DNA from 2 places in the Marinomonas gallaica genome. Region 2 is predicted to be linked to the other one. Evidence: riboswitches for the same ligand, from Rfam matches in the RefSeq annotation. Region 2 holds a riboswitch; the other holds the start of a gene.
What was found. Region 2 has a riboswitch for cobalamin ahead of ACPUEK_RS14035 (TonB-dependent receptor domain-containing protein). Riboswitches for the same ligand answer to the same signal wherever they lie in the genome.

Region 1: linked by a shared signal. The riboswitch ahead of ACPUEK_RS07945 (energy-coupling factor ABC transporter permease) and the one ahead of ACPUEK_RS14035 (TonB-dependent receptor domain-containing protein) in region 2 are both predicted to bind cobalamin.

The regions. Positions count from the first base shown of each region.
Region 1 is NZ_CP187511.1:1,691,329-1,702,113, forward strand. It holds gene mdoH (glucans biosynthesis glucosyltransferase MdoH) at 1-1,183, opposite strand, end outside; gene ACPUEK_RS07925 (glucan biosynthesis protein G) at 1,183-2,745, opposite strand; gene ACPUEK_RS07930 (NnrU family protein) at 3,057-3,638, shown strand; gene ACPUEK_RS07935 (methyl-accepting chemotaxis protein) at 3,695-5,599, opposite strand; gene ACPUEK_RS07940 (FUSC family protein) at 5,744-6,835, shown strand; cobalamin riboswitch at 6,870-7,061, shown strand; gene ACPUEK_RS07945 (energy-coupling factor ABC transporter permease) at 7,102-7,779, shown strand; gene ACPUEK_RS07950 (LysR family transcriptional regulator) at 7,809-8,696, opposite strand; gene ACPUEK_RS07955 (MFS transporter) at 8,793-10,013, shown strand; gene ACPUEK_RS07960 (putative bifunctional diguanylate cyclase/phosphodiesterase) at 10,255-10,785, shown strand, end outside.
Region 2 is NZ_CP187511.1:2,955,296-2,966,080, forward strand. It holds gene ACPUEK_RS14010 (EAL domain-containing protein) at 1-1,227, shown strand, start outside; gene ACPUEK_RS14015 (nucleoside-diphosphate sugar epimerase/dehydratase) at 1,229-1,612, opposite strand; gene ACPUEK_RS14020 (ABC transporter ATP-binding protein) at 1,629-2,390, opposite strand; gene ACPUEK_RS14025 (FecCD family ABC transporter permease) at 2,387-3,367, opposite strand; gene ACPUEK_RS14030 (cobalamin-binding protein) at 3,376-4,290, opposite strand; gene ACPUEK_RS14035 (TonB-dependent receptor domain-containing protein) at 4,290-6,122, opposite strand; cobalamin riboswitch at 6,182-6,379, opposite strand; gene ACPUEK_RS14040 (thermonuclease family protein) at 6,557-6,979, shown strand; gene ACPUEK_RS14045 (amphi-Trp domain-containing protein) at 6,986-7,252, opposite strand; gene ACPUEK_RS14050 (metallophosphoesterase) at 7,262-8,584, opposite strand; gene ACPUEK_RS14055 (histidine phosphatase family protein) at 8,617-9,312, opposite strand; gene ACPUEK_RS14060 (HprK-related kinase B) at 9,309-10,394, opposite strand; gene ACPUEK_RS14065 (GAK system ATP-grasp enzyme) at 10,394-10,785, opposite strand, start outside.

The sequences.
Region 1 (10,785 bases), 1.3 Mb from region 2:
TTAGATGCATGCGAGAAGCAAAATGGAGCCCTTTCGCATTAACAAATGCTTTATGCTGCAAGTTCCCTTGACACCAACGTCGGTCTCGCACCATAACATCGATAAGTGATGGCGGTGCTTCTTCATAGGACGCTTGTAAGTCGGTATCAAAGCGAACTCCCCAGCCCGCGCGACGAAGCAATGCCGCCTCGATAAAATCGTGGCTCATTACGTGGCCGCCAAATGGTGCTTTACCTGGCAAGATAGGCAGTCCGCAAGCCTCTGCAAACGCCTTGGTACGAATGATAGCGTTATGACCCCAAAAGTTAGACGCATTGCCATGCCATGTGGTTAAGCCCGCTGCGTAGATAGGGCCAAAGCATTGGTTGGCAAACTGCTGAATACGGCTATAGAGCGTATCTGCACGTATAATAGTTGGTAGTGTCTGGATCAAACCTAAAGAAGGTTCAGCTGCCATACGGCGTGACATTGAAGTAAGGCATTCGGCGCTCATTAAGCTGTCGGCATCCAGCACGATCATGCATTCATAATCGCTGCCAAAGCGAGTGACCCACTCGGAGACGTTGCCGGCTTTACGTTCTGCATTATTAAGGCGTCGACGGTAGTAAATAGGGCAAGCATGCTCGTCTTGATTCAAAATAGGGTAGAAGGTTTGTTTCTCTTTTATGCTGTTTTCAGCTTGGTTTGTGTCACTTAGAATAAAAAATGCGAACTTCCCTGGCGCTTTTTCGACGAGGTCATCATGCATGGCTTCGATACTCGCACGAATACGAACAGGATCCTCGTTATAAACGGGTAATAGAATAGCCGTTACCCTCTCGGTATCTTCTTCTCTTCGCTTCTGGCGGAACGGCGAAAGCTTGAAAATAAGGCCTAATGTCGCCTGACTAAACGCAAATGAAATCCAAGTGAAATTGATGCAGAAAAGCGTTAGGAATAACCACTGTAACCAAGTGATTTGATTAGTGCTTAATACCTCATACATCTCTTTAGCACCGTAGGCTGATAGCCCAAAGGTGACTGCGATGATAAATAGGCGCGACAGCAATGTTGTAACCAAAAAACGCTGATTCTGCTTTTTAGCGGCTTTTTTAGGTTCATCAACTTCATGACGAGGCATGTCTAGATTTGCCTCACTGGGTAATGCGTAGAGTCCTGATTCTTTCATTTTATGATCCATCATTATTTTAACCAACGATATAGCCAAGTCGCTGCAAGAGGCGTGTCATCATGTTTTAATTGCACTCGTAATTCAGCTGAGTTGGCATTGTCAGGGTCAAATGTCACGAACGCTCTGAGGCCTTGTTCGTAAGGGTTAGGTGCGACATGTGCTTCGATAATATTGCCTTGGCTGATACTTGCTTCTATTTCGACAGAGTTAATGTCTTGGACTTCAATGTTGTTAAAATCTATAACAACTTGAGGGTGCTCAGCGGCGAGTTTTTGGCCTTGAGCGCTGCGCACCACATGCGGTTTACCAGACAGTACAGGTGTGTCATTTGTCAGCGTTAAGCGGTATGAATAGTTAAAAGGCTCACCTTTTTTCAAGGTTTTCTCAGGCTGCCAATAGGCGACAATATTATCGTTTGCTTCTGAATTTGATGGGATCTCAACAAGCTCAACATGACCTTTTCCCCAGTCGTTCAGGGGTTTTACCCAGATAGATGGGCGCGTTTGGTAATGCGCCTCTAAATCTAAATAGTCCTCAAAGTCTCGATTACGCTGAATTAAACCAAATCCTTGAGGGGTTTGATCCATGAATGCGCTGATTTGAAGGTTCTCAGGGTTCATAAGAGGGCGCCACAATGTTTCACCACGCCCCGTTTGAATTTGTAAGCCTTCAGAATCATGTACAGCGCGTCGATAATCCTCTGTTTCAGGATGATCCATCGCACCGTTAAACATATACATTGATGTTAGTGGTGCGAGTCCCACATGTTGAAGATCCTTTCTTGGAAAGAGCGTGGCTTCCACATCGATTCGTGTTGGCGCTCCTGGGAAAATGCCAAAGCGGTAAGCGCCCGTGACACTTTTACTGTCTAGCAGTGCATGCACAACAATGGCTTGTTGCGAAGAGGAAGGACGTTCTATCCAGAAATGACGAAACACCGGAAACTCTTCACCTGTTGGCTGAGCCACATCCAGTGCCAGTCCTCTCGCTGAGATACCATAATTCTGCCCTTTGGACACTGCGCGGAAATAGCTTGCCCCTTGAAAAACAATAAATTCGTCTTTGTAATCGGGACGGTTAATCGGATAATGCAAACGTAGACCTGCAAATTTACCGACGTCTGAAATAAGTTGATCGATTTCATCTGTAGGCGTTACAAATGAATCCTTAGTTGCTTGTATCGGATACGCTTTACCACTCTCAACCGCGTCGATTTCCACTAAGTCTTTATATAGAAAGCCAGGAGCAAACAGCTGAATAGAAAATTGGGTAGGGGATTTGCCCCACACGGCTTGGTTTTGCTGAAAATTAATTTGGCGATAAGTATCGTAATCAAGGTTATTTAGAGCATCAGGCGCTCGAGCTGGATCTTGCATCGGCTGTTGTGCGAGCTGCTGTGCCAAGTCAATGACTGTTTTGCGATTGAAACTGTAGCCTTGATTCATTTCAGAGGTGTTAGCATCTTCCACTGAGTCGGATGCCGATAGCGAAGCTGTATTGTTCTCTGCCATGAGCCCTGAGCTAAAGCACACGGATGCAATCAGTGGTAATGTGAACGTGGTGAGTTTTTTCATAAAAGTGAACAATTCGAGTCTCAAAAAAAGTGGGTAGGTTCAGCTTAAACAGTTACTTAGCTAGCCTAGTTATCTAATTATTATGATAATGATTAATAAGCACAACAGTGTGATTTTGCTGTCGAGAAAGCGCAAAGAAAACGGAATGTATAGGGGCTGCATTTATACACTGTAAAGACTGTATAATTGACTGATTAAGAAAGGAAATATCGTATACGAATAAGGCGCTTTTGCACCATAAAAAGGCGTTTTTGGCCCATATTTGCATACGTCATGCTTAACACTGAGAGATGACTTTATAGGAGTGCTCTATGGCATTATTGCTGGTTGGATTGGTATTGTTTATTGGGATTCATTCGATACGTTTATTCGCCCCAGATTGGCGGGAATTTATGATGCAGCAGTTAGGTGAAAATAACTGGAAAATGCTGCATGCTGTCGTCGCTATTATCGGGTTGCTGACAACGATCATGGGGTATGGATATGCTCGTTACAGTGCCGAATGGTTATGGGTTCCTCCTGTTTGGACGCGTCATGTTGCTGCGCTAATCATCCTGTTCGCGTTTATTTATATCGCCGCTGCCGCTATGCCGTATTCGAAGATTAAGGCCCGTGTTGGTGTACCAATGGTGGTCGGTATAAAACTCTGGGCATTTGCTCATTTAATCAGCAATGGAACGACCGCGGATGTCGTACTTTTCGGTAGCTTTTTAGCTTGGGCGGTAGCGAACTTCGTGATTTCACGACGTCGTATTAAGCAGCAAGGTGAGACGTTTTTGGCGCCAGATTTCAAGTATGACTTTATTGCCGTGGTGGTGGGCGTATTAGCGTACGTTGCTGTTGCATTTTATCTACACGGATTATTAATTGGTGTTGCACCTTTTGCGGTGTAGATCAATCCAAATAAAAACGCCCAGCTTTATGCTGGGCGTTTTTATTTATAGTGCTTTTAGCTTTTAAAGTAATGTACGTTTTCTTTTAGATCATTGGTCAACTGTGCCAGTTGTTTGGCTGTTTCTGAATTCTCCTGAGCAAAAGTCACCATTTCACGAGCGCCTTCATCCACTTCCGCTGTATTTTCACTGATATCTTTTGAAACACTGGTTTGTTCTTCCGTGGCGCTGGCTATTTGAGTCGCACGGTCGCTAATACTGGTTATAAGTTGCTTGATATCATCGAAACTTTCTCGAGCGGTACGAATATCTTCGACGCTGCGCTCTGATTGATCATGGCTACGCTGAATTTGTGTGACGGCGTTACCACTGCTGACTTGCAGGTTTTCGATCATTTTTTGGATTTCTTCTATGGAACTGTAAGTGCGCTGACTCAGAACACGAACTTCATCCGCTACAACTGCAAATCCTCGCCCTTGTTCACCTGCACGAGCGGCTTCAATGGCCGCGTTTAAGGCCAGCAAGTTAGTTTGCTCTGCGATTCCCGAGATCGTATTCAGAATAGAGTTTATGTTTTCTGCATCTTGGCTAACACGCTGGATGACCGTTGAAACGGAACTGACTTCGTTGGCTAGTTGCTGAATACTACGCTGACTGGCATCTATTTGGGCTTGTCCGGCTTCACTGGATGAAACCGCGTTATCAGCATTGCGGGCAGTTTCCAGAGCATTGGTAGCAATTTCTTGTGTTGCTTGCGCCATTTCATGGACCGCGGTTGCGACCATCGTAATGCTGCTTTGTTGAGCAATTAAGCGGTCATGACTGTGACTAGAGGTAGAATTGATAGATTGGGATTGCTTTGATAGACGGTTTTCAATGGATTTTATATTATTAATAGTGCCTTGCAATCGCTCAACAAATTGGTTAAACCCAGTTACGAGGTCGGCGACTTCGTCACGGCTATTGACAGTAATTCGCGCCGTTAGATCCGCGTCTCCTTCTGCGATGTCTTGTAAGCGAGCTGTTACAGTACGCAAGCCTTTTAAAAGTAGCTGAGATACTTTAAAGATGACAATGGAAATGATGATTAGCAAAATGATGGCGAAGAGTAATGCAGTTTTTGCAAAATCGTGTATTGGCGCCATCAGAGTGTCTTTATCCATGATCAGTGCTAACGTCCAGTTCGTTTTTCCCAGCTCTTTTAGATAGGCAAACTTAGTAGATCCGTTTAGATCAATTTCTTTGTAGGTAAAAGAAGTGGCCGCTTGTTTTAGGTCTGCAGGCGTAATCGAATAGTCTGTTTCGGTAATGTTTTTCTGAATCAGGTCTTTATTTTGATTTGCTAATATTTCACCGGATTGGCCTATTAGTATCAGCTCACCGTCACCAAGAACATCCAGTTCGAGAATGCGGTCGAGCAAATCATCTAAGAACACCAACCCGCCAATGGCGCCAATGAATTTTCCGTTGACGATGATCGGCTGCACAAAGGTCATCGACAGCTTTCCTGTCGACGCAGAAACATAAGGTGCTGTGACATAGGCGGCATTAGAAGACTTGGCTTCTTTATACCAAGACCGAGCTCTAGGGTCGTAATCCGCACTGTTCAAGCTTGGATCATGACGATACATATGGCCGTTTTCCAGACCCAAAAAAGTCATACCAAACCCAAGGCTTGATTGCGCTTGTTGCAAAATGGGTAAAATATCGGTCTCGTTTTCTCCTTGCGAAAGTTTTGTCTGTAGGTGCTGCTTAATGGCTTGCATGGTGCTTTCGCGGTCGTTATACCAGTTGGTTAGGTATATATTAATAGCGGAGGCTTGTGAGGCGGACTCGGATTGAATGCTATTTTGATTGGCAGTATCAAACTTGCTAAATGCTAACCAAGCTACCGCAATGGTTACGATCATTGTTGCAAGGATACTTTGTAGGGTGATTTTAGTCTGCAACGAGAGGTTCATTGGGCGTTCCTTTTTAAATGTGCAAATGACAGTTAGATGCTATAAGGTTTTTACACGATACAAACACTTTTTAATCAATGAAATATTTATTTTATTATAAAGTGATCTACCTATTAATGATTCAATTTTAAAAGGCTCAATTAAGTGAGTATTCGAACAACCCTAAAAGGTCTAGTGGCTTTGAATAAGGCAAGTCGACCATGGCATTTACCTGTGACGGCTGGTGTCACGATTGGCGCGCCCGCTGTTATTGGTGCGTTAACTGGGACATTTAATGATGCCATGATTGCGAGCTTAGGCGCGATGGTATTTTTATACATGAGCCCAAATCGTACAACGTCTCGAATGTTGACGATGATTCTGTGTACGTTTGGTTTTATGGCGTGTTTAACGGTTGCGACGCTTGCCGCTGCGGTACCTGGATTAGCTCCGGTTGGGTTATTTCTAATTGCATTAGCCGTTATTGTGATCACGCGCTACTATCGGCTTCCTCCACCAGGCAGTTTCTTCTTTATTTTGTCGTCGTGTGTCGCGATGGCAATGCCGTTTGAGTTTGCAGCAATTCCCATGCGAGTTGGCTTGATTGCATTAGGTGGGTTATGGGCTGTATTAATGGCATTTATTTACAGCCTTTGTACGGGTGCACACAAAACGACCTCGATCCCAGTAGAAGTCGACCCGAGAGTAAACGCTATATTATTAGAAGCGTTATTTTTAAGTATCTGCATCAGCGGTGCTTATGCTTTCGCATTGAGTTTGGATCTTGACAATCCTTATTGGGTGCCGATCTCGTGTGCGGCGATATTACAGGGTGCGACGTTCCGAATGGTTTGGCATCGTAATATCCACCGTATAGTAGGGACGTCTATCGGGATGCTGCTTGCCAGTTTTATTTTCGCGTTTCATCCATCACCCATCGTACTGGCTCTTTGGATATGTGCGCTGCAAACCATAGTCGAAGTTTTAATCGTCAAAAATTACGGACTGGCGGTGATTTTTATCACGCCTTTGACCGTCATTATGGCAGAGATTACCTCAAGTGGGATGGATGCGTCGGTGTTACTTGAGCATCGCATGATTGATATTGTGCTGGGTAGTGTCATCGGCTTTGTCGCTGGGGCAATTTTTCATCGTACGGGCCTATTTCGCTCGTTAGAACAAAAAATGGACGAACGTAGCCGATTATCAGAGCTATTATTTTCGCGTACTCATGAATCAAACCACTCGGATCAGTAAATATACTCAGTTCTTTATTGCCTCTAAAGTTGTTAAAGTGCGCCTGTTGAACGGTGCTTTGTAAAAAGTGAAACGGGAAATAGGGAATCAGCCAGTGCTGATGATCCTATACTGCCCCCGCAACGGTAGGTAACAGCAAGGATTGCACGGCAGTCACCACTGATTTTTGGGAAGGTGGCTGTAAACGTTACCGAGTCCGGAGACCGGCCATTTGACTTCTGTTCTTTTCTCATACGGGTGGTATGAAAACCATTAGGAGGCACATTGTGCATATCGAACCAGGCGTTGTCACAGGCGCTAAGCTAGGATTGAGTTACGCAACTGCGGCATTGGCTTTTGCTATTGCCGCAAAATCTTCATTAGACACGATCAAAAAAGATGGCTTAGTCAGCCTTTTAAGTCGGGCATTGATGTCAGTTTTGCTGGTATTTATCTTTTTTGAAGTGTTTCCAAAACAGCCAGTAGGTGTATCGGAAGTGCACTTTATATTGGGATCAACACTGTTTTTGATCTTTGGCTCGGCTGCAGCAGCGATCGGGCTAAGTGTGGGGTTATTGTTACAAGGAGTGTTTTTCGCACCGTTTGATCTGCCTCAATACGCCATGAACGTAACCACGTTGTTATTGCCTTTATTTGCGATGACGGCCATCGCACGTCGAACTATTTCTGAGAAAACAGCGTACGTCGATATCCGTTATAGCCAAGCATTGCGCCTGTCTTTAACGTATCAAGGCGGGATCGTTGCTTGGGTTGCCTTTTGGGCATTCTATGGTCAGGGGTTTGGCGCTGAAAACCTTAATTCAGTCGCGACATTTGGTATGGCGTACTTAAGCGTTGTGCTATTAGAGCCTATTTTGGATCTCGCAATCTTGGCCGGTGCAAAGACGTGTCGTTCTTTGCAGGGGTCACGCTTAGTAGAAGAGCGCTTATACCAAACTAAATAACATAAAATAGTAGTATTAAAGCCAGCGTTTTACGCTGGCTTTTTATGTTCTGTTTCTTGAATTAAGAAGGACAGAAAGGCTGCGTTTGCTTTGGACAAGTAACCATCTTTGCGCCAAGCGATGTTAATGTCCAGCCATACTGCTTCCGAAAAAGGGCGGGTAACAAGCTGGTCATTTTCTTCAATGACCATCCCAAGTAGGGTGGTAATACCAAAACCTTGTTTGACGATGGATTTGATCAATGGAATAAGGTTGGTTTCAAAGCCAAAGTTCGGTGTGACCCCTTGTTCTTGTGCCAGTCGGTCAATGACTCTGCGATGAAAATAACCTTCTTTAAACATCACCAATTCTTCTTTAAAAAATTGCTCAGACGTGACGCTTTCATATTGTGCGAAAGGGTGCTCTTGATTAACCGTGACCATCATTTGTTCCTTAAGCAAGGCACGTGTTTCAAGTTGTTCGCTGGGCTTCTCTGCGACGATAACGCTTAAATCAATTTCTCCGACTTCCAGCATTTGTTGAAGTTTCCATGTGCCACCCTCAATGACTTGCAGAGTCAGGTTCGGGTGCTGATGTCGAAATGCCATTAATATTGGAGGGAAGTAGTACGAGCCAAGCATGCTTGGGATACCGACGCGTACTTCCCCTTTTTCAAGACCGCTAAGCTCTTGCATAGCGAGTGCCGTTTCGTCTGCTTGCTGAATGAGTTTTTTTGCATAATTTAGCAGTACGCGACCTTCATCGGTAAGACTGATTTTTCTATCTTGTCGATGAAAAAGGTCGACGCCGACTTCTTTCTCAAGCTTTTTGATTGCCATACTGATGGCGGGTTGAGCAATGTGCAGTCGTTCCGCTGCACGTGTAAAACTGAGCTCTTCCGCTACGGCTAAAAAATAGCGTATAGGTTTTATTTCTATCAATTTATGTTATCCAATCCATAATTTAAATATATTTTATTGATGCAAATATAATACGTATAGTCGTTTTATTCTTCTATTATCGGAGTGGATAAGGTGATTGATACAGGTAGTTGGGCATTTTGGCGCGGTACATTAGCACTGGTGATTGGTTCGTTTATGGTTTTTGCGAACGTCTATGTCACTCAGCCCTTGTTGCCAATGATTGCGCATGAGTTTTCGATTTCCGAGCTCCAAGCCGCAAGCAGCTTTACCATTACCACTTTGACCTTAGGCTTATCTTTGCTGGTTTACGGGCCCTTATCTGACGCGTTAGGCCGTAAAAATATTATGATCATGGCGTTGCTTGGGGTGACACTGACGACTTTTTCTCTTGGTTTTGTTACTCAATACAGTGAGCTGCTATTACTTAGAGCTTTACAGGGATTTTTTCTCGCTGGTTTGCCTGCTATTGCCGTTGCGTATCTGGGTGATGAATATCGTCCGCAAGCGATGGCTGTAGCCGTTGGTTTGTATATTAGTGGCAATACGATCGGCGGTATTGGGGGGCGCTTAATTGGCGGGTTTGTGGGTGAATGGCAGGGGCCTTCTGCGGCGTTTTTCGTAATGTCTATTGTCAGTATGGTATGTTTCTTTCTGTTCTGGGTATTACTGCCAAATTCCGAGAACTTTCATGCTAAGCGTTTTCGCCCTGCTACATTATTCACGAATGTAAAGCTGCATATAAGCAATCCTATTTTGTTAATGTGCTATTTGATTGGCGGCTTTAATTTTTTCATATTCATTAATCAGTACAGCTATATTACGTTTGTTTTAGAAGCTGAGCCTTACTCTTTGTCTGCCACGTATGTCAGCCTGCTTTTTTTAACCTATTTGACCGGGACGATAGGGTCAGCGTTCTCGGGAAAGTTAGCGGCGTATTGTTCGCAACCAAAAATTATGGCACTTGGTACACTTATACTGATGCTAGGATCTGCGATCACTTTATACGGGTCGTTAACTAGCATCATTATTGGTTTGCTGATTAATTGTTTTGGCTTCTTTTTATGTCATTCCACGGCCAGTGGCTTTGTAAGCAAAAATGCTCATCAGGCAAAAGCCAGCGCATCGTCTTTGTACCTAGTATTTTACTATTTAGGGGCAAGTGTAGGTGGGTTCTACTTAGATCCATTTTGGCAGGCTGGAGGTTGGATAGGAGTTGTGCTTGGTTCTTGGCTGATTTTGTCCGGAGTGTTTGTGGTGGCTTTGATTTTGTCCCAATATCATCTAAAGCAATCGAAGCTGTCTACCGGTAGCTTGACTTCTAATGCAGTTTAGAAGAAGCAACGTTTTCACAAGATCTTAATTAGCAATCCTTAATGTGTATCTAGCTGATTTTGAAAAACTTAATGGTACTAGTCGAAGAGAATAATAAGCTTATACAATTGTGTGATAATTCTGTTTTATGTCATGTTAAGGGTTGTTTTAATACAACCCTTAACGCTGTATAGTCTTTCTCTATCGTTAGAGTTAGGTGTACCAAATAGGTACTGTGTTTATCGACAGCGGCTGGGCAGTAATGGCATCAAAATTGAATCGATCACTGTATATAAAACAATCGCTGGCCACATTTATACTGGCCGTAGTATTGAGCCTAGTTCTTAGCTTTTTCAAATCTTACCAAACTATCCAGCAAGAGCCTTACCGAATTCAAAAAGAGTTTAACGATCTTTTGTCCATTGTTGAGCGACCGTTGGCTCAAGCGTTGTTTCGTTTAGATAAAGCCTTTGCCCAACAGCAAGTCGAAAGCCTGCTGTATAATCCTGCTATAGCTAAAGCCGTTGTTTTTGATGAAAACAATAACGTATTTTCTGAAGCCAGTGCGCCGTATATGGAGCCCTCTTGGAGTGGTGAGATAGCGAACTTTTTAATACGAGATGAGTTAACGGTAACCCGTAATCTGAATTACAGTGGTATAGAAATACAGCTGGGGATCATTCAAGTTGAGCTCGATCGACGTTATCTAATAGAGCAAATTATTGGTTTTAACAGCCACCTTTTCATACAAAACCTCATAAAAGATATCTTACTGGCGTCTATTCTTTCTCTG
Region 2 (10,785 bases):
AACGATCAGTTGATTGGCGTTTTATATTTCGACGTCGATCACTTTAAAAGCGTGAACGACCGTATGGGTCATGATGTAGGTGACAAGCTACTGATTGAAGTTGGTAGAATTGTTGCTAGCTTTTTAAAGCACGAACAAGTTGTCGCACGCTTAGCGGGTGATGAGTTTTTGGTCGTCTTGCCCAAGCTACAGGACAAAATGGAGGCTGTAGCCATTGCACGAAAATTAACATCCGGCTTTTCTGTGCCTATTTCTATTGATCGATGGAGCATACAGACGGGAATCAGTGTCGGAGTCGCAGACACCGAAGATTCAGGCTATCGGGTCGACGATTTATTGAACTACGCTGACATTGCCATGTACCATTCAAAACACTTTGCTAAAGGCACGGTCACACGCTTTCACCCTCAAATGCTTGTAGAAAGCCATCGCCATACTTTGATTGTAAACTCTATTGTTAACGCCGCTCGTAATAATGAGTTTCAACTCTATTATCAGCCTAAAATATCAGCTGCCGGCGAAGTCTGTGGCTTAGAAGCTTTAATACGCTGGGAAAATGATACGTTAGGCAGCCTTTCTCCATGTGAGTTCATCCCTATCGCTGAAACCTCTGGCAAAATCTCAGAGATCACTCGCTGGGTTATGGACAAAGTTCTAAAAGATTTACCGGAAATCATTCGCAGCAGTAATACTGACATAGTGGTGTCTTTCAACATTTCATCTGTCGACATGAGCAGTGACTGGTTTGAGCCCTATTTACTACAAATGATTGAGGACTATCCTGATTTCTTAAGGCACCTACAATTCGAAATCACAGAGTCTAACTACCTAAACGACTATAAAAGCGCTAATAAGTTTTTCAAACTCGTACAAGAGGCTGGTGGCAGCGTTGCCCTAGATGACTTTGGTACCGGGTTCTCATCGCTTAGTTATCTAGGACGGATTGATATCGACACCATTAAAGTTGATCGAGAGTTTATCGTTAACTTTTTGAATGACAGACGTGATCGAGCGGTACTGAAAGCCATCTTAGATCTAACCAATAGCCTAGGCTTAAACTCTTGTTGTGAAGGCATTGAAAATGTCGAGCAAGCCAAATATTTAATCGCTAATGGGTGTGGCCTGATGCAGGGGTTTTATTTTTCTACTGCGACACCCATTGAACAAATTTCCGATGCCATTGAATTGGCAAAACAGCGTTACAGAGAGCTCGAGTTGTTCTCTTAATTCACAAAGAGTCTTGGATCTGTTGAGCCCAATGGTCAGACGTAATGGCTGGGTCTAAAACCACATATTCAAAAGATAAGCGCTTAAGTTCTTCGCGTACATTATCAGGAATAAGATCATTACCATCAAACTCGATGACAGTGGTTACCTGCCACCTTTCTATCAATGCCGACAAATCACTTGGATAACGCACTGTCACACCTAAAATATCCGTTCGATTGGACCATGGTTCATCGTCAATAAAGGCAACGACATTAGCTAAATGCGCTTGTTGCAAATAACTGGCAAGCCGGTAAGACGGCGTATCAATCCCAACCACTATCGTATTTGGCTTAAGTCTAGACGGCTTAAATAACTTAGCTCCTAAATAATGTAACCAAGACATTAACTCTCCCTATCGATCAAATGGAAGGCATGAATACCAATCGCCCTTCAATCTCACCCCGCACAAGTTTTTGCTGATACAACGGCTCAAGATTCTCAAGTGTTAATAAGCTTTCAGCCGAACCTACTAAAGCAGGTCGATCAGGGTATTGCAATATCACATGGGAACACCAACGAGCTGCTAGGTTAACATCATGCAACGACATAACGACCAACTTAGTCTCGCGCGCTTTCTCCTGGAGTAACGACATGACGGCGACTTGATGATGCAGATCTAGGTGGTTAGTTGGCTCATCGACCAACCAGATATTCGGGTTTTGGGTTAAAAGAGACGCCAACGCCACTCTCTGTCGCTCACCACCTGATAACTGTGTTACAGAACGGCCTGCCAGCGAAGATAACTCCAGCCTATCTATCGAGTGTTGCGCAATTTTAATGTCTTGCTCGGTCTCCATCTCCCAAGGCGAAAGATGCGGGAAACGCCCTAACAATGCCGTCTCCATGACTGTTGCGGGAAAACCATCCTGATGATCCTGAAACATGATGCCGACTTGCTGCGCTAAACTCATGCGATGAATAGAAGACAAATCCGCATCATTCAATCTAAGCCGACCTTTTCTTGGCATCTTTAACCCTGCCAATGTATGCAGTAATGTCGTTTTACCCACACCATTGGGGCCTAACACCCCCCACACTTGGCCAGTATTCATGGTAACCGTTAACGGTTCTGGTGATCGCTTTGGGATATCAATGACTAAAGCGTCTACTGACAACGTCATGCGACACGGCCCCTACGAAGTAAGTACAAAAACGTCGGAACTCCTAACAATGCCGTAATAACGCCTACGGGCAATTGTTCAGGCGCTATCACCGTCCGCGCAACCGTATCAGCTAACGTGACCAAACACCCCCCAGCCAAAGCACAAGCAGGCAAAATCAAGCGCTGATCGTTACCTAATATGAGTCTTAAAATATGAGGCACTACCAACCCAACAAAACCAATACTACCCGCCGTTGTCACGGCAACAGCGGTTAACAAGCTGGCAATGACAAATACAAAACGTTCCAAATGTTTAACATTTAATCCCAATGCAGCGGCTTGCAAAGGACCGCGCGCCAGAACATTTAGACTCCGACCAAGCGGAATCAATACTAAGCACACAGGTATGAGCGCTGCCCATGCTAACCAAGGCGATTGGGCATAGGACAAATCCCCCATTAGCCAGAACAACATACCAGGGATCTTTTGCGGTGGTGCCAGAGCCAGCATTAACGTAATAAATGCTCCCCAACCCGATGCGATTACTACGCCGGTTAACAATAATCGCATCGGACTTGGACGACCATCGCCTTGAGCTAACCCAAATACTAATATGGTAGACAAGGCCGCTCCAAAAAAAGCAGCCGACGACAATACTATCCCAGTTACTCCTGCCAATATTGCCAGTAGTGCTGCAACAGACGCGCCGCCAGAGATCCCTAATACATAGGGATCTGCTAGAGGATTACGTAACAAAATCTGCATCAAGGCGCCCGCTACAGCCAATAAGCCGCCTGTCGCAAAAGCCGCCATGATGCGAGGAACACGCAATTCCCAAACAAGTATTTGGTTTAATTGTGTCCCCTGCCCTTGCAGTACATCTAATATCTGCCCCAAAGACAGCTGTACACTACCTTGTGTAATCGAAACGACCATGCAGAACACAGAAAGCAGTGAAAGCAGAATTAAAGGCGAAAATAGATCTCGACGGGGCATGCTAATAATTAATCCCTATGCTGTCGCGCAATTTCTAGCTTTTCACACATCACTCTTGCACCTTCTAAAAGTCTTGGCGTAGGGCGTTGTATTAAAGATGGCGGCACAAAAAACAAGTTATTCTGCTGCGTTGCTTTAAGCTCCGGAAACGCACGCCATTTGTCTAACCAATGCGCATTTCGTTCACCCATTCCACCAGCAATTATAGCTTCTGGATTCTTTATTAATATCGCCTCTTGATTCAAACGAGGAATCAAGCGTGGTGAGTCCGCAAACACGTTAACCCCACCACAAAGCTCGACAACTTTACTAATGTAATGAGCATGATTCATCGACATCAATGGTTCGTCCCAAACCTGATAAAACGTTGCTACAGGGTCAGCATCTTTATAGGTATGAGCTAAGTCATCAATCCCTTCCAGAAATTCCTGAGCTACTTTTCTTCCGGTTTCTTCAGTGCCAGCCAACACAGCCATATCTACGATATTATCCGCAATGTCATCAAAGTTATGCGGCTCGACGTAATAGACGGTCATACCAATACGCTCTAAGGTTGCAATCTGCTCACTTGGATTACCTGTTCGCCAAGCCAAAACAAGATCTGGCTTCAAACTGACTAAGCGCTCTAAATCCAGCCTCGTATGACTGCCCACTGACGTGACTTGCTTGGCCTCGGGCGGATAATCACTGTATGACACGACAGCAACGACTTGATCGCCCCCTCCAGCGGCATAAATCAACTCTGTTGCCCCAGGTGATAATGCCGCGATGCGTTGAGCCGGTTGTTCAAGGCATACTTGACGAAACTTATCATCCTCAACACATCGAATATCACCACTTTGCGCCCAAAGTGATTGGCTAATTAAAACGGCTAACGCAGTTAAGCATAATTGCAGAAAACATGTCTGCTTATCAGTAGCCATTAAAATGCCGAATAATTAACGGTCAGGAATACACCTCGACCTGGATTACTGTATCCTTGCGCTGTTTGATACGCTTTGTCCATAGCGTTTTTAACCGTTAATTTAGCATTCCAATCCTGCGCAAAGTCATAACTTGCACGTAAATTAAGTAAGCCATACCCAGGTAGTAGCGACTGATTTTCTGCATCATCATAACGTTCACCATAGCTTGCTACAGTGAAGCCTAAAGAGGCATTTTCAAACTGTCGATCAACATCAATGCGAGCACTTTTGTGCGCACGACGAACCAAGCGATTACCTTTATTGGCGCCTTCGCTTTGATTCTGAGTATCCAATATGGTCGCCGCCACAGCAAATGACCACTGCTCAATATCTGTACCTGCCGCGAGCTCAAGTCCACGAACACGGGCTTTATCGATATTACCCACCGTTGGATAATCCCATGCTATTAGGTCGTCATAATCCGCTTGATAGACTGCCGCATCCCAGTAGCCATGAAGATAGTCCGCATGCATACCTACTTCAAACGTTTCAGAGGTTTCAGGGCGAATTTCATTGGCTAGTGTATAGCCCCAGTTCTCAGCGTTCATAGAGTTGAACGTTGGCGCGGTAAACGACGTTCGGCCACTCACACGAGCGGTATAGATATCATCTAACTGGTAGCCTAAAGCAATACCACCCGTCGTTTGCGTATCATATTCATCATAATGATCGGCTCGAATATTAAGCTGCACACTGGCTCGACCAAATTGTGAAAATGACTGTGCAAAAACACTGTTGCTGGTGCGCTCTTTCGAATATGAGCCGTCAAACTCATCTTTAATATGCTCGGCCCCCACAACGAACTCATGGTTGTCTAACCACAGTGTATTATCCCAACGCACTCCTTGAGACTGACTGTTGTAATAAGTACCGGTTGGTGCTCCTTGGTCATTTAGCACATCATAGTCATCACGCGATTCACGAATCTGAATTTCGGACTGCCAATCCTCTGTAATGTCGACACCACCAGTTAGTGCAATCACTTGGTTAACATAGTCATTGCTGCGCAAACTATTACTAGAAGTCGTGTAATCTGACTCGCCTTCAGCGCGCATAATAAAGGCTTTAGCATAGGCACCCGACTCAAAGTCATAGCCAAAACGCGCTAAAACATTATCGTTTGAATAACCCATATCACCTGCTTGCTCTTTTACTTGCGCACCATCAGTATCAAATGAACCTACAGATAACAGATAGCTAGCATTACCTGACGAGCCAGAAACACTTGCATCCGCTTGTTTGGTATTAAAAGAACCGCCACCCAGTGATACATTGGCCTTATTTTCTTGCCCCGCTTCAGGCAAGAACACTTGAACAACGCCACCAGCGGCACTTGAACCGTATAAAGATGATTTCGGTCCGCGAACAATTTCAATACGTTCGACTTGCGCCATTGGCAAGTACTGCCAAGACGAAGAGCCTAGAGAATGGGACTGTATCGGCACACCATCGATCAATAGCTTGGTACCGGTACTGTTTGATCCACGCGTGTAAATGCTGGTACTTTTGCCGTACCCGCCATTCGTAACAATGTCTATGCCAGGCTGGCCAGCAAGCAGCTCAGTAATTTCTTGAGGCTGTTGTTTCTCAATGGTTTCTTTGTCAATCACAGAAACCGACGTCAAAGACTCCGCTTCTGTCATTTCGGTAGTCGTCGCCGTCACCACAACGCGAAGCTGTTTTGCTTCACCGTTGTCTGCGGCATAACTGGCCTGCGAAATAGCCGCCAAGATACTCAGTGCCGTTGCTGTTTTGGCAAACACTGGAAAAGAAAAAGTTTGTTTAGTCATAATGTCATCTGCATAAACACTGCACTCGCCCGTACAGTCGTAAATAAATCGCTTGCATTACAAGCACCGCGCTATAGGCAGGTCTCCGGACTCATAAAGCGGCATCACCAACTTTGTCGCCTTCCCATGAAAAAACACAGTGGCGTAATAAGACAAAGGTTAACTTTAATTACCGTTGCGGGGGCAGTGTCAGAATCACGCTGACTTCCCTCTTCGTGCTGGCCTTTGTGCCAACAACCTCTAGCGGCGCGTACTCTAACATAAGCATGACATGGGTTGAATGACAGGAACTCAAGACAGGATTAAAAACCCCTGTAAAAATAGAGCGAACTGCAAATCACGTTGACTTAAAATACAACGAACCTATTATTGCTGCTTATAGATGGATCGAATAATCACACGGCTGTGACCAACCATATTAGGGAGTAATTGCCGTGATTCGTTACGCAGTCGTTGTAACCGGTTTATTAGCCAGTCTTTCTTCTGTTGCTAGTAGCAACATCCAGGTCGAGCGTATTAACTCCGTCTATGATGCGGATACCTTTCGGGTAGATATCAGTAACTGGCCTGATATTGTCGGTAAAAACATTCCCATCCGAGTCAATGGCGTTGACGCTGCGGAAATACGCGGTAAATGCCCGAGTGAAAAAGCCCAAGCAAAAGCCGCACGTGATTACACTAGAGCGTTCTTGGAAAGTGGTAGCAATATTGAACTCAGGAATATCAAGCGAGGGAAATACTTCAGGTTATTGGCGGATGTCTATGTAGATGACCAATCATTGTCAGAAGCCTTGATTGTGTCAGGTCATGCACGCAGCTATCACGGCGGTACTCGTGAAGGCTGGTGCGACCTTTAATAGCATTTACTTAATTTTAGGTGGCGTCTTAGACAAAGATTTAGGGCGCTTTTCCCATCGAACTTTCACTTCAAATTGCTGGCGGCCATCTTCTTCACTAGCGGTCACCTTTAAATGCATAAGCCCTTTGGGCTGAAGTTCAAGCGTACTCTCTTTTGCATCACTGAATTCCATTTTACCTTTCGATAAACCGTTAGACAGTGCTTCAAGTACCCCTTGAATATCATCCGCTTCCAGTAATGCTTCGTATTTAAATTCTGTTTTTGACTTCATGCTCAGCTACTACGCGTAAATTTGCTTGAGTGATTTTTCAGGTAAATGTTTAATCGCTGGATAATCACAGCTGATGCCGACAATGCCCATCTTTTTACCAATCAGAGTGGCACCGACGCCGGTTCCCTCTAAACCTTCAGCAATACGAGAATTAATATCCAATGTCACATCTGCCTCAACATGCACCAGCCCTTTTTTAATGGCAATACGCTGACCTTGGATACGGTTGATATGACCTTGAACGACAACTTTGATACCGGCTTTATGAACGGCTTTGACACCATGGTCCGTTAAAGGCAAATCCGCATCGCGGTATTTTGTTCGAAACGTATTGGCTAACGCACTGTAATAGAAGCCAAACAAATCACGGCGCTCAAGATTACGGTGGAAAGCTTTATTGGCATAACGCGTGCCATTTTTAAGCAACATACGCCCCATTACATCGTCTAAGCCTGCATGCAAAAATAAGAACGAACCACGCTTCTCTACCAACTTCATCTTACGGAAGAACCAACTAAACTCCCCCTTACGACTTAAAAACAGTTTTTGACATTGCATGGAGGCCGCATAAACATGGCGTAGCGTTAACCCTGCCTCTAAACAATGCCGTTCAAACTTATCGACTTTGGTATGCATCTTACGCACTTCACGATCAATCCCCTCAGCCGTCAAAAAACCCGCAGCATGAAATGGAAACTCATTAAACCAATCTTCGTCAGGGAACAGTTTCTTACGGCACGTTTCTTCATCTGGCACCTTCTTTTCCCATTTTGTACCTTCTAAATACTGTTCAAACACCTCTTTGAACAACGGTACAATCTTCTTACCCATACGCACAAAGAAGTGCTGATTGCCCACGTCTTTTTTGCGAGTTATGGCCAATAATCCCATACGTAAACGTAAGTCGTGATTACCCGCTAACAGCGTAACTTTCGCATTCATTCGATACAGTTGCTTCACGCTGCGCAACAAATCTAGATTACTCGGGCCCTTATCTAAACAGTCACCGCCTATAATAATTTCTGCAGACTTACCAAACTTAGTCAATTTAAGTTGACACAAACCTGGCTTTTTACGATCGGCAACGCCGGCTGCAATCAAAGAGTCTTCAAACGCTTGTGCGTCCGCATGAGGATCAGAAATAAAGACCACTGGGCGCGATGGCCAGCGAACTTTTTTACGCCAATACTTGTTCAATGGATGATGAGTATCTAACGCTTTATGGTTAAAAGAGGACGTTTCACGCGGCCAAAGCTCTACGTCTTTTGGCAAACGTGCACGAATTTCCTCGTGCTGAGGGAGGTCAGAAATGGTGGGCAAATGATTCTTCATAACGAAGCTACAGGCCTTTTTTAGAGGTTTTATCAGTCGGGAACATCATGGGTCTGTCGCTGTTTCCAATCCCCGAAAAGCTGAGTCACCTTATCGCCGACAAAGTCTAAAACAACTGGATGCCCATAGTGCATACTTAATCGCTTAATATCGCAAAATTTTATGACATTTAGATGAAAAGCGGCATGCCTAATCGAAGCGCCGTGTCCCACAATCAATTTAATGCTGCGGTTACTAGATGCCTCAGTCCCATCTGTTTGCCATGCCATAATATGTTTGGCGACTCTCTGACCAGCTTGCAACAAAGACTCTGCTCCGTCAAATGGCAAACAATAATGGCTATCAGATTTCCAACCTTTTGGCGCTACATCAAAACGAGGATCAAGTTCTAAAATACGCTCAATCTCTTCAAGAGGAAGATTCGCTACCGCGCCAACGCTGCGTTCACACAACTCAGAGTGACACACCACCTGCGGCGTATTGTTGAAAAACTGTCCTAGCTCTTCGACATAAATACGAGCTGTTTGCCACGCACGCAATAAAGAAGAGGCATCCACGATAGAGTCCAATGTGTACCCTGATTCACTTAACCATTCGCCAAACAGGCGCGCCTGCCGACGCACCTCATACTCACCTTCCACAGTCAAGGCATAGGGCTGCATCGCACTGGGAGTGTTTTTTAACTGATGGTAGGCGCCATGGCGTATCAGAGCACAAACCTTACTCATAGTGTCTCCAATAGCTCGAACGCACGATCAAAATCGATTTTACCCGTTAAACGATAGACGTTAATCGGCGCCAAAGCTTGGCAATATTGAGATAAGGACGCCAATTCATTTAAATCTTGAGAAAACTCACCATTGCCGTCTTGAAAGAATGGCCCTGGACGCTTACGTAAGCCATCAATCTCTTCCGCTTCAGCAGACAGATCGACAGATAACAGCGCGGTCGGTTCATCTGAGTTTAGCGCCCAATCGAGCATCACAAGATTGACCAACTCCCCCTGCAGCACAACACGACCCAAACCGTACTCATCTTCAATTTGTACATCGTATTTTTCCTCTAAACCCCACAGCTCTGACATGGGCATTTTCTTTAGCTCAGTCTGACGCTGCACAGGTAAGATATGTTTTAAGCGCGGCGCATTTAATAGCGTACCGGGATTAACACGAGGCAGCTTAGCAATGCCCACGGCAGCAACCTTGCCGTCTTCATTTTTAAACAACAAACGATCGTTCGTTAAGAAATGACGTGTTTCATCTTCCAAACAACGCAACATAAGCGTGGACTTACCGCCACCTGAGCCTGCAGCAATCGCCGTCACCTTTCCGTCACGACTGAACGCAGCGGCATGACCTAGCTCGAAGCCTTGACTTAGATAATGGTTCAAACACTGATTATTAATAAAATTAACAATCTGAGCTAACTGCTGTTCACATTCACCCACAACAGTAGGCGTAGATTGATGCTGAAGCAACGCTAAACCAGTTTTGAATTTTTTAATCCAACGACCACCTTCAGCATTCTCAAGGTAACCTTCTTTTCTACCCTGCTTACCGGCTTCACGCGGCACATCTAACCAATCATGCTCATGGCCGATGTTTTCTTGATTGATCACATAAAGCGTTTTGCCCGTTTCGTCGTTTCTCGAGCTCACGTAACTCTTGTAATACAGGTCTAACTCTTCTAATAAAGTTTCAGAATTGCTTTTTACTTTGACGGACAGTTCACCAAAGCCATAGATGCGCTGATAATCACACTGATCCTGAGCTGCAATTAATTGCGTTGGGTTAAAAAGATCCTGCAACATTACACCACACCTCGCTGATTAATTTGCGCCACTACATAGTCTGCGTAAGCACCCGCCGCATCAAGCTCACACCCTTCTAAGGCCCCTTTAAAGCCACCAAAAGCAGATACCTCGAACACAACAGGACCTTGGTCAGTCAACGCAATGTCAACTGTCGTAAAGCTTAAATCAAAACATGCCTGAGCTTTGCGGCCCAATTCAATCAATGCTTCTGTCGGTTCAAATAACTCATAATGACCACCACTATGAATCGTAGTATTCCACGACTCTTTATTTCCCACACGCGAATAGGTACAGAAGTACTCGCCTCCTAAAAACACCATCCCAAGGTCTCGTCCATCGAGCTTTACCGTTTGCTGTATGTAGTACAAACTATTCTGCTCGCGGTATG